DNA from 2 places in the Lysinibacillus sp. Y5S-8 genome. Region 1 is predicted to be linked to the other one. Evidence: riboswitches for the same ligand, from Rfam matches in the RefSeq annotation. Region 1 holds a riboswitch; the other holds the start of a gene.
The links. A riboswitch is a leader RNA that binds a small molecule or an ion and turns the genes downstream of it on or off. The one in region 1 is predicted to bind thiamine pyrophosphate.
Positions count from the first base shown of each region.

Region 1 (4,816 bases):
GATTTCGGCTGGCTATGCTACAGATATTCCCCCGCATGCGCTAGATGAAGTGCTAGATGCTGTGTTAATGCGCTTAGACAAGCCGAACGTGACAGTAGATGAATTAATGACTGTGATTAAAGGGCCGGATTTCCCGACAGGTGGGATTATCCAAGGGGTAGATGGCATCAAAAAGGCTTATGAAACAGGTCGAGGTAAAATCATTGTCCGTGCGCAAGCCGTAGTAGAACCGATCAAGGGTGGCAAAGAGCAAATTGTCATCACGGAATTACCATATGATGTGAATAAAGCGAATCTTGTGAAAAAAATTGATGAGCAACGTGTAGATAAACGTTTAGAGGGTATTGCGGAAATCCGAGATGAATCAGACCGTACAGGCTTACGTGTTGTGATTGAGCTGAAAAAGGATGTTCCGGGAAAAGGAATCTTACAATACCTATTTAAAACAACAGATTTACAGGTAGCTTATAATTTTAATATGATTGCTATTCATAATCGTCGTCCAACGATGATGACATTGCCATTATTGCTAGATGCCTATATTGCGCATCAAAAAGAAGTGGTGACGAACCGTTCGATTTATGATTTACAAAAGGCAAAGGATCGTTCTCATATTGTAGAAGGGTTAATTAAAGCACTCTCCATTTTAGATGAAGTGATTGCGACAATCCGTTCTTCTAACGATAAGAAGGATGCGAAGCTTAATTTACAAGCGAAGTTTGATTTTACAGAGGTACAAGCCGAGGCGATCGTTAGCTTACAATTATATCGTTTAACGAATACAGACATCACAGAGCTTCGTCAAGAACAAGACGAGTTAAATAAGTTGATTGCGAAGCTAGAAGGAATTTTACAAAGTGAAGCCAAGCTTGTGCGTGTCATTAAACAAGAGTTACTAGAGATTAAGAAACGCTTCACAGAGCCACGTCGCTCGAAAATTGAGCAGGAAATAGAAGAAATTAAAATTACGCTAGATGTCCTTGTGCCAAGTGAAGAGGTTGTGGTGACGGTGACGAAGGATGGCTATATTAAACGTACATCCACACGTTCACATGCCGCTTCCAATGGTCAGGATTTTGCGATGAAGGATTCGGATTACTTATTGTATGAAGCCACCTTAAATACACAGCATCATCTGTTACTGTTCACAAATCGAGGCAATTATATTTACCAGCCTGTTCATGAGCTACCTGATATTCGCTGGAAGGATCTTGGACAGCATATTTCAAGTATTGTGCCAACAGGGGAAGATGAGTCTATTATTGCAGTGTATGGCTTTGAAACATTCGAGCAGCCAAATACGTATATTTTAACAGCTACAAAAGATGGTCAAATTAAACGCTCCCCACTGGCAGATTATGCGGTGACGCGTTATTCGAAGCCAATTAAAACAATGAATGTTAAAGCGGGCGATGCGATGATCTATGCATCGTTTGTGACAGATGATGTGGAACTAATGTTAACAACGGATACAGCCTATGCGATTCGTTTCCCACTGGAAGAATTACCAGTTACAGGAGTGAAAACAGGCGGTGTCAAAGGCATCACGCTAAAGGATGGAGAAGCCTTAGTCGGTGTCAATGTGCTACAGCCTGATGCTACACAATATGTGGTAATCGTCACGCAGCGTGGAGCCGTGAAGAAAATGAATGTTGCAGAAGTTGAAGTGGCAAGTCGTGCAAAACGTGGTCTAAAAGTATTAACAGAATTAAAAGCAAATCCTCACCGTATTGTGGCAGTTATTCAAGCAACGAATGAGGAGCAAATAGTGATTGAAACGGAAAAAGGTGTACAAGAGGTCATTGATGTCCAAACATTGACGCGTGCTGATCGCCATTCCAACGGTTCGTTTAAAGTGGATATTGCAACAGATGGGGCCATTTCTCATGTTTTAACGGCTAAAAAAGAGCAGAAACCAAGCTAATGATAAGCCCAGTCTCTTAGGAGTGCTGGGTTTTTTTTACGGGAGCAGTCGTTAGTCAAAAATAGCATCTTGTCATTTTAGCGTAACTATGGGTATAATAATCAACGAAAAGTTCATAGCACAAGAATGTAGGGGGGCTAGTAGTTGCTAGCTGAGATTGTGTCCGATAGACGCTGACCCTTTGAACCTGATTTGGCTCGTACCAGCGTAGGGAACATCTATTCAAAAAAGCAAAGTTTTGAAGATTGATTGCAATACGTCTGGGAGGAATCCTAGGCGTTTTTTTTATGTTTTCAAGCAATATCTTGCCAAACGCATACGCTTTCTTTCTGGTGACAACATTCAATCATGAACACTTTCACATTATCAACTAGGAGGACTTCGCATGAAAAAATGGTTATTTATTCTAGTGGCTGCACTTTTAACGTTAGTGGGCTGTAGTGACAAGGAGGACAAGCAGGCTACTGATCAGCTGAAAAAAGTATCAGTGGTCTTAGATTGGACACCAAATACGAATCATACAGGGCTGTATGTCGCAAAAAAACTCGGTTATTTTGAAGAGCAGGGCTTAGATGTTGACATTATTATGCCTGGGGAGGCAGGAGCCGATCAGCTTGTTGCTTCTGGCAAGGCAGAGTTTGGCGTGAGCTATCAGGAAGGTATTACACAGGCTCGTGTGCAAGATGTGCCTCTTGTCTCCATTGCCGCTATTATTCAACATAATACATCTGGCTTTGCTTCTATTGCATCAAAAGGTATTACATCACCAAAGGATTTCGAAGGTAAAACCTATGGTGGTTGGGGGGCTCCACTAGAGCAAGCTGTCCTACAATCATTGATGCAAACAGAAAAGGCAGACATTCATAAATTAGATATCGTCAATGCAGGAGATTTAGACTTTTTCACGATGATGCAAAAGGATATTGATTTTGCTTGGATTTATTACGCGTGGACAGGTATTGAAGCTGAGCTACGGGGTGAAAAGATTAATATGCTGTACTTAACAGATTATAGTGATCAGCTGGACTATTATACACCTGTTCTAGCTACAAATGAAAAAATGATCCAGGACAATCCTGACATAGTTAAAGCGTTTGTGGCGGCTGCATCGAAGGGCTATGAATACGCCATAGCGCATCCAAGTGAGGCGGCTGATATTTTAATAGAAGCGGCTCCCGATTTAGATCAAGCGTTAGTGCATAAAAGTCAGGAATGGCTAGCTGATAAATATCAGGATGATGCCAAGCAATGGGGAGAGCAAAAGCTTTCTGTATGGGAAAACTACGCAAAATGGATGTCTAGCAACAACGTGTTAGAGGGCGAATTTAATGCGAAACAAGCCTTTACAAATGATTTCTTACCTAAAAAGGAGGCCAAATAAGATGGCGAATTCATTAATCAGTGTTCAAATCATTCCAAAAACAGAGAAATTTGAGGATGTTATACCGTATGTCGATGCGGCGATTGCTGTGATAGATGCTGCTGGTGTGAAATATGAGGTACATCCGTTGGAAACGACGATGGAAGGTGAACTGTCAACGTTGCTGCAAATCATTGAAAAAATGAATGACAAGATGATTGAGCTTGGTGCCATCAATGTCATTACACAAGTGAAAATATTATATCAGCCAACTGGTATAACAATGGATACATTAACGGAGAAATACCAGTAATGAAACAAGCTTTGCAAAAGGGAAGGACGATTATTTTTATCGCCTTCCTCTTATTCGTGTGGGAGCTCATTGTGCAGGTGGCTGAAGTTCCTCATTGGTTATTACCTGCACCAAGTAGTATTTTGTTGGAAGCTTTTCAGTCCTATCAAACCTTTTTACCACATGCTTGGGCTACGATGCAATTAGCCTTATTAGGACTTGCCATTGGCATTGCCTGTGGATTAATGGTGGCGATTGTCTTGCATCGATTTACATTTATTCGGGAGTTGTTTTATCCGATTTTAATTATGTCGCAAAATATCCCTATTCTTGTCTTAGCGCCATTGCTCATTATTTGGTTTGGCTTTGGTTTATTACCAAAGCTCATCATTATTTGCCTCGTGTGCTTTTTCCCCATTGTTATTGCGGCAATGGACGGATTTCGGCAAACAGCACCTGAGTTAAAGCATTATTTTGCCATGGTTGGTGCTACAAAGGCGCAAACTTTTTGGAAGCTCGAATGGCCTCATGCATACCCAGCCATTTTTTCAGGTATAAAAATTGCTGCGACGTATAGTGTGATGGGCGCTGTTATTGCGGAGTGGCTTGGTGCAAAAAAAGGAATAGGCGTTTATATGACCTTAGCACAGTCCTCGTTCCGCACTGATCGTGTATTCGTAGCGATTTTTGCGATTGTTTTATTAAGCTTACTGTTGTTTAGCAGTATTCGCTTACTTGAAAAATTCATGGTGAAGGGGAGAGGCTATCATGCTCAGCATTCAAAACATCGCTAAATCCTTTGATACTCTGCAAGTTCTTGAAGATGTATCCTTTGACGTTAAAGATGGAGAGTTTGTGGCCATTGTTGGTCCCTCTGGCAGTGGTAAGAGTACCCTTTTTCAATTAATTGGTGGCGTTTCTGCGATTGATCAAGGGTCCATTTTATTAAATGGAGAGGACATTCAGCGAAAAAGAGGAACGATTGGTTATATGCCTCAGCAGCCTTGTCTACTACCTTGGCGCACGATTTTAGAGAATGTCACACTCGTAGAGGAATTACAACATCAACCAAATGCTGAACGTGCTGTAGAGTGGCTTGAAAAGGTGGGGCTTGGTTCATTTATCCATGCTTATCCAAACGAATTGTCAGGCGGCATGCAACAGCGTGTGTCTTTTATACGTGCGATGGTCAGTGATAAGCCTATTTTATGCTTAGATGAACCATTTTCTGCGCTGGATG
Region 1 covers NZ_CP145889.1:2,448,990-2,453,805, reverse strand. Annotated here, with positions in the region: gene parC (DNA topoisomerase IV subunit A) at 1-1,924, shown strand, start outside; TPP riboswitch at 2,045-2,155, shown strand; gene V6670_RS11940 (ABC transporter substrate-binding protein) at 2,310-3,305, shown strand; gene V6670_RS11935 (thiamine-binding protein) at 3,307-3,597, shown strand; gene V6670_RS11930 (ABC transporter permease) at 3,597-4,370, shown strand; gene V6670_RS11925 (ABC transporter ATP-binding protein) at 4,345-4,816, shown strand, end outside.

Region 2 (4,816 bases), 1.6 Mb from region 1:
TTATGATGCGTGTCATTCTTCCTTATATTCAACCAGGGATTTTTGCGGGCTTCTTCCTTGCCCTTACGTATTCTTTAGATGATTTTGCCGTGACATTTTTCGTAACAGGTAATGGCTTCAGCACATTATCTGTAGAAATCTACTCCATGGCCCGTGCAGGTATTTCTTTAACGGTTAATGCTATTTCTGGTTTGGTATTCTTTGTTACGGTGTTAGTCGTTGTTGGTTATTATTTCATTACAAGTCGTACGAGTAAAAGAATGGAGGGACAACGATGAAGTCATTAATTCAAGCTACCATCGCCATCCTTGTTGTTTCAGCCCTTTTATTCTATGCGGCTGACGCCTTAAGTGCAGGCGGCGGTAAAAGTGGAAAAGACACGTTGACAATCTTTAACTGGGGAGAATATATTGATCCTGACTTGTTGAAACAATTTGAAAAAGAAACAGGCATTCATGTCATCTACGAGACATTTGATTCCAATGAAGCGATGATGACCAAAATTCAACAAGGTGGAACAGCGTATGATATTGCCGTTCCATCTGAGTATATGATAGAAAAAATGAAGGAAGAAAATTTATTGATTCCTTTAGATAAAACAAAAATCCCTAATTTTAAAAATATCGATCCTTACTTTTTAGATTTACCATTCGATGATGACAATAAATATTCAGTCCCTTATTTCTGGGGAACAGTAGGCATTGTCTACAATCCAAGCCTTGTGGGAGATTTAGATTTCTCTTCTTGGGATGATTTATGGGACCCATCCTTAAAACGAAAAGTCTTTTTAGTGGATGGTGCTCGTGAAGTCATTGGAATGGGCTTAAACAGTCTCGGATATTCCCTGAATTCACTAGACAATCAGGAACTACGTGAGGCTACTGATAAATTAATTACACTTGCACCAAATGTAAAAGCCATCATTGGAGATGAAATTACACCATTAATGATCAACAATGAGGCCACTGTAGCCCTTACTTGGTCTGGGCAAGCAGCAGATATGATGTATGAAAATGAGGAGCTAGACTTTGCTGTACCTGAGGAAGGCTCAAATTTATGGTTCGATAATATGGTCATTCCTAAAACATCGAAAAATATCGACGGTGCCCATGCCTTTATCAATTTCATGCTAAGTGCTGAATCAGGTGCACAAAATGCCGATTATGTAGGCTACTCTACTCCTAATATCGCTGCTATGGACTTAATGGATGAAGAAGTTGTTTCTGATGAACGCTACTATCCTTCTGAAGAACAACGCGATACATTAGAAGTTTATAAAAATTTAGGACCAGATTATTTAGGGAAATATAATGAATTGTTTTTAGAATTTAAAATGAGTATTCGTTAAAGCATATAAAGGTCTATCGATGAATTTTTATTTTGTCGATAGACCTTTCTCTATTATCTTCCTGCACCTATTGTCTGTTTATTGTTTTCTACATCGTGGATTGGCATTGCTGCACTAGCAGGTATGTTTCATTTCAGACTTTCAACCGATATGATGATAGGATATCTTATGATAGACTTTAGTATATTTGATTATAAAAAGGGGGTTCATTCGATGACCCAGCAGAAGTCCAATAAGGCGGCTTTATATATTTTAATGTTTAATATGTTTATCGCAATGGGGAGTATTGGAATTATTATTCCTGTCATGCCAGAGTATTTAAAAATATTCGGTGCAGCAGGACAAGTTCTAGGTATGCTAATTGCAACGTTCGCCTTAGCTCAATTCGTATTTTCTCCAATTGCTGGGAATCTTTCGGATCAGTATGGTCGGAAAAATTTAATTATTTTCGGTCTTATTGTGACAGGTCTTGCACAAATCGGTTTTGGTCTTGCCACAGACGTCTGGATGCTATTTTTAGCACGCTTTTTAGGCGGTCTAGGTTCCGCATTTGTTGCACCTCCTATTATGGCATTTGTAGCTGACGTTACTACCTACGAGGAACGTGGAAAAGGTATGAGTATGTTGGGTGCTGCTATGTCACTTGGCTTTATGATAGGGCCAGGAATAGGTGGTTTCTTAGCAAAGGTTAGTTTACATTTTCCATTTTTCACGGCAGGAGTTGCTGCCATACTTGCATCTATTTTATCTTATTTTTTATTACCATCTACTAAACCAAACACTTCACATGACAAGCAAAGGCAAGAAAATCTGGCGAAGCAAATGGCTCGTTCCATACATATGCCTTATTTCGTTATGCTCATTATCATGCTCGTGTTCTCGTTTGGAATTGCCAACTTCCAAACAACCTTGTCATTATTTGTGACAGAAAAATTTAATTACACACCCGTAGATATTGCGATTATTTTAGTTGTCGGTGGTGCTTTTGGGGTAGTTGTACAAATGTTTGTAATTACACCACTTTTTAATCGCTTTGGTGAAATGAAAGTTGTGTTAGTCAATTTATTTATTGCATCTGTTGCTATTTTCTTAATATTGTTTGTATCTGGCTTCGCTCTTATATTAGTTGTAGCAACTATTTTCTCTACAGCAACAACACTAATTCGTCCTGCTGTAAATACACTAATTTCAAAGCTTGCAGAGAAAGAACAAGGGTTTGCTGCGGGCTTGAATAATGCTTACATGAGCCTTGGCAATATGATCGGTCCAGCCTTAGCTGGTTTACTATTTGACTGGAATATGAACAGTCCATATATATTCGGATCTATCATATTATTAGCCTGCTTCTTCCTTGCACTCATCTGGACATTGAAAAAAGCACCTCATCTAATGCATCCTGATACGAAATAGTCAGAAAAATCATTGACTATTTTTAACATTATGTTACAGTAATGTTGGTTAATAAAATTGAATGATATTTACCACTAGGGGAGCCTTTAAAAGGCTGAGACGTATATGATGATGTACGGACCCTTTGAACCTGATCTAGTTCATACTAGCGGAGGGAAGTGGCGCTACTTGCTATTGTCATTGTCTATGCAAGGCCGCTTCCTATTGTTTAAAGGAAGCGGCCTTTTAATTTCCCTCATGATTTTATTCAAGAGGAGTGAACCTTATGTCAATTCGTAAAATGACAATCATGGCTTTATTAGTAGCTATTGCTGTAGCAGGATCTACCTTTGTATCCATACCAACAGGCATCGCACGCGCCTACCCCGTTCAGCATGCTGTTAACGTAATAGGAGCTATTATACTAGGACCCGTGCCAACAGTTCTAGTTGCCTCTGTGACAGCCATCATTCGTATCTTTACTGGTACAGGCTCTCTTTTAGCGATTCCTGGTAGTGTTATTGGTGCATTGTGTGCGGCCCTTGCCTACAAATACAGTAGAAAACCATGGCTAGCAGGATTCGGCGAAGTTTTTGGCACTGGTATTCTAGCTTCACTTATTGCCGTACCCTATGCAAAATTGCTTATGGAGACATCCGTAGTCGCATTATTCTTCATGCCAGCCTTTTTAACATCAAGTACCATCGGGGCCATCTTAGGTGTTATGGTGGCTAGCACTTTGCGAAAATCGGTACTAGTAAAGAGTTTTAATTCTTCGCTTTATTGAGTGGTGCTGAGTGCTTTTTGATTTTGGAAATTCTTTAAGATGTGCGAGAAGATTCCTTTTCTAGTCTTTAAGTTTCTTTATGAGCGTCTCTCTCCTCTGAGAGGCACTTTTCGAAGGCTACACTTTGTCAATCACCTTTGCACCATTTTCCTAGCGGAAACCACCATTTTTTAAAACCTCAAAGCATTTAAAAAAGCAGTGCAAAATGGAATGATTTTGCACTGCCTTCACTATATTATGATCGTTTTTTCATACCCTTTAATAGCTGGGCTACGTTCGTGTCTTCTGCTTGTACAGGTTTCTCCTCAATTGGCTGCTCTTTTTTATTCGTTTTTGTTAGGAAACTCCACCCAAAACGTCTTATGGTAATATCCATAAAGAATAGAAGCATACTTGCTAAAAGAAGCCATGTAGCAATGTTTTGTCGATCCGCTCCTTTAGTTGTAAAGTCACGGAACACATCTTGTGGTTCCTTTAAAACAGCTCCCCCTGTTTGATTTGTTAACTCTTCAACCAGTTTTTCATTAACAGGGAGCAGTTCATACTCAGCACTATAAGGAACACTTAGACCTGCCTGATAAATGGCCTGCTGCTCATCCGCTATACGGAAGAAAATCAATCCAGGTTCGGCCTGTACAACAGCTCGAACTTGGGAGGCTGAAATGGTTTCTAACTGAGTTTCTAACTCCTCCCCTGCTTCATTAACCGCTACAATGTCTAAAAATGCGGCTTCATTTGTAGGGTCTGTAATCATAAAGGAGCCATCAGCTTCTAATCTCACATCATAGGCAACATCATTATAGCTTGGCAACATTTGTGAAATAAGCGTCTGCCAAAATGTTCCCCAGTCCTGCCATCTTGCCCAATCTCCTGTCCATTTACCCGTTGAATCGGATGTAAAAGCAAATGTTTTACCGAGTCCATATTGCCATTGTGCTAACACAGGATCTTCCTTCTCACTTTCTGCAATTACGGTTGTCCCTTGCTTAGCTGTCGTTCCAATATAAGCATTCATTTGAGGGACGCCATTGGCAAATAGCGAATTCCATCCTGCGGCATTATAAATTGCTGGATAAAACGGATTATCCTCAATATAGGTGCGAGAAATCATAGCTGTTTCACGAGATAAAATAGAAGGAATGGTTTGTTCATCAATGACATCATAGAACCGTCCACTACCCATATCACTAAGTGCTTCGAGTAAGTTAGCATCAGCATCTTGTCCAATCGCTACTGTTGATAAAGTTATACCATTTTCTTTTCCCTCAGCAATTAAATCCTCATAATTCCCA
Region 2 covers NZ_CP145889.1:886,424-891,239, reverse strand. Annotated here, with positions in the region: gene V6670_RS04105 (ABC transporter permease) at 1-278, shown strand, start outside; gene V6670_RS04100 (ABC transporter substrate-binding protein) at 275-1,348, shown strand; gene V6670_RS04095 (MFS transporter) at 1,562-2,758, shown strand; TPP riboswitch at 2,825-2,932, shown strand; gene thiW (energy coupling factor transporter S component ThiW) at 3,024-3,524, shown strand; gene V6670_RS04085 (VWA domain-containing protein) at 3,760-4,816, opposite strand, start outside.
Region 2: another riboswitch for thiamine pyrophosphate. It lies ahead of thiW (energy coupling factor transporter S component ThiW); the one in region 1 lies ahead of V6670_RS11940 (ABC transporter substrate-binding protein).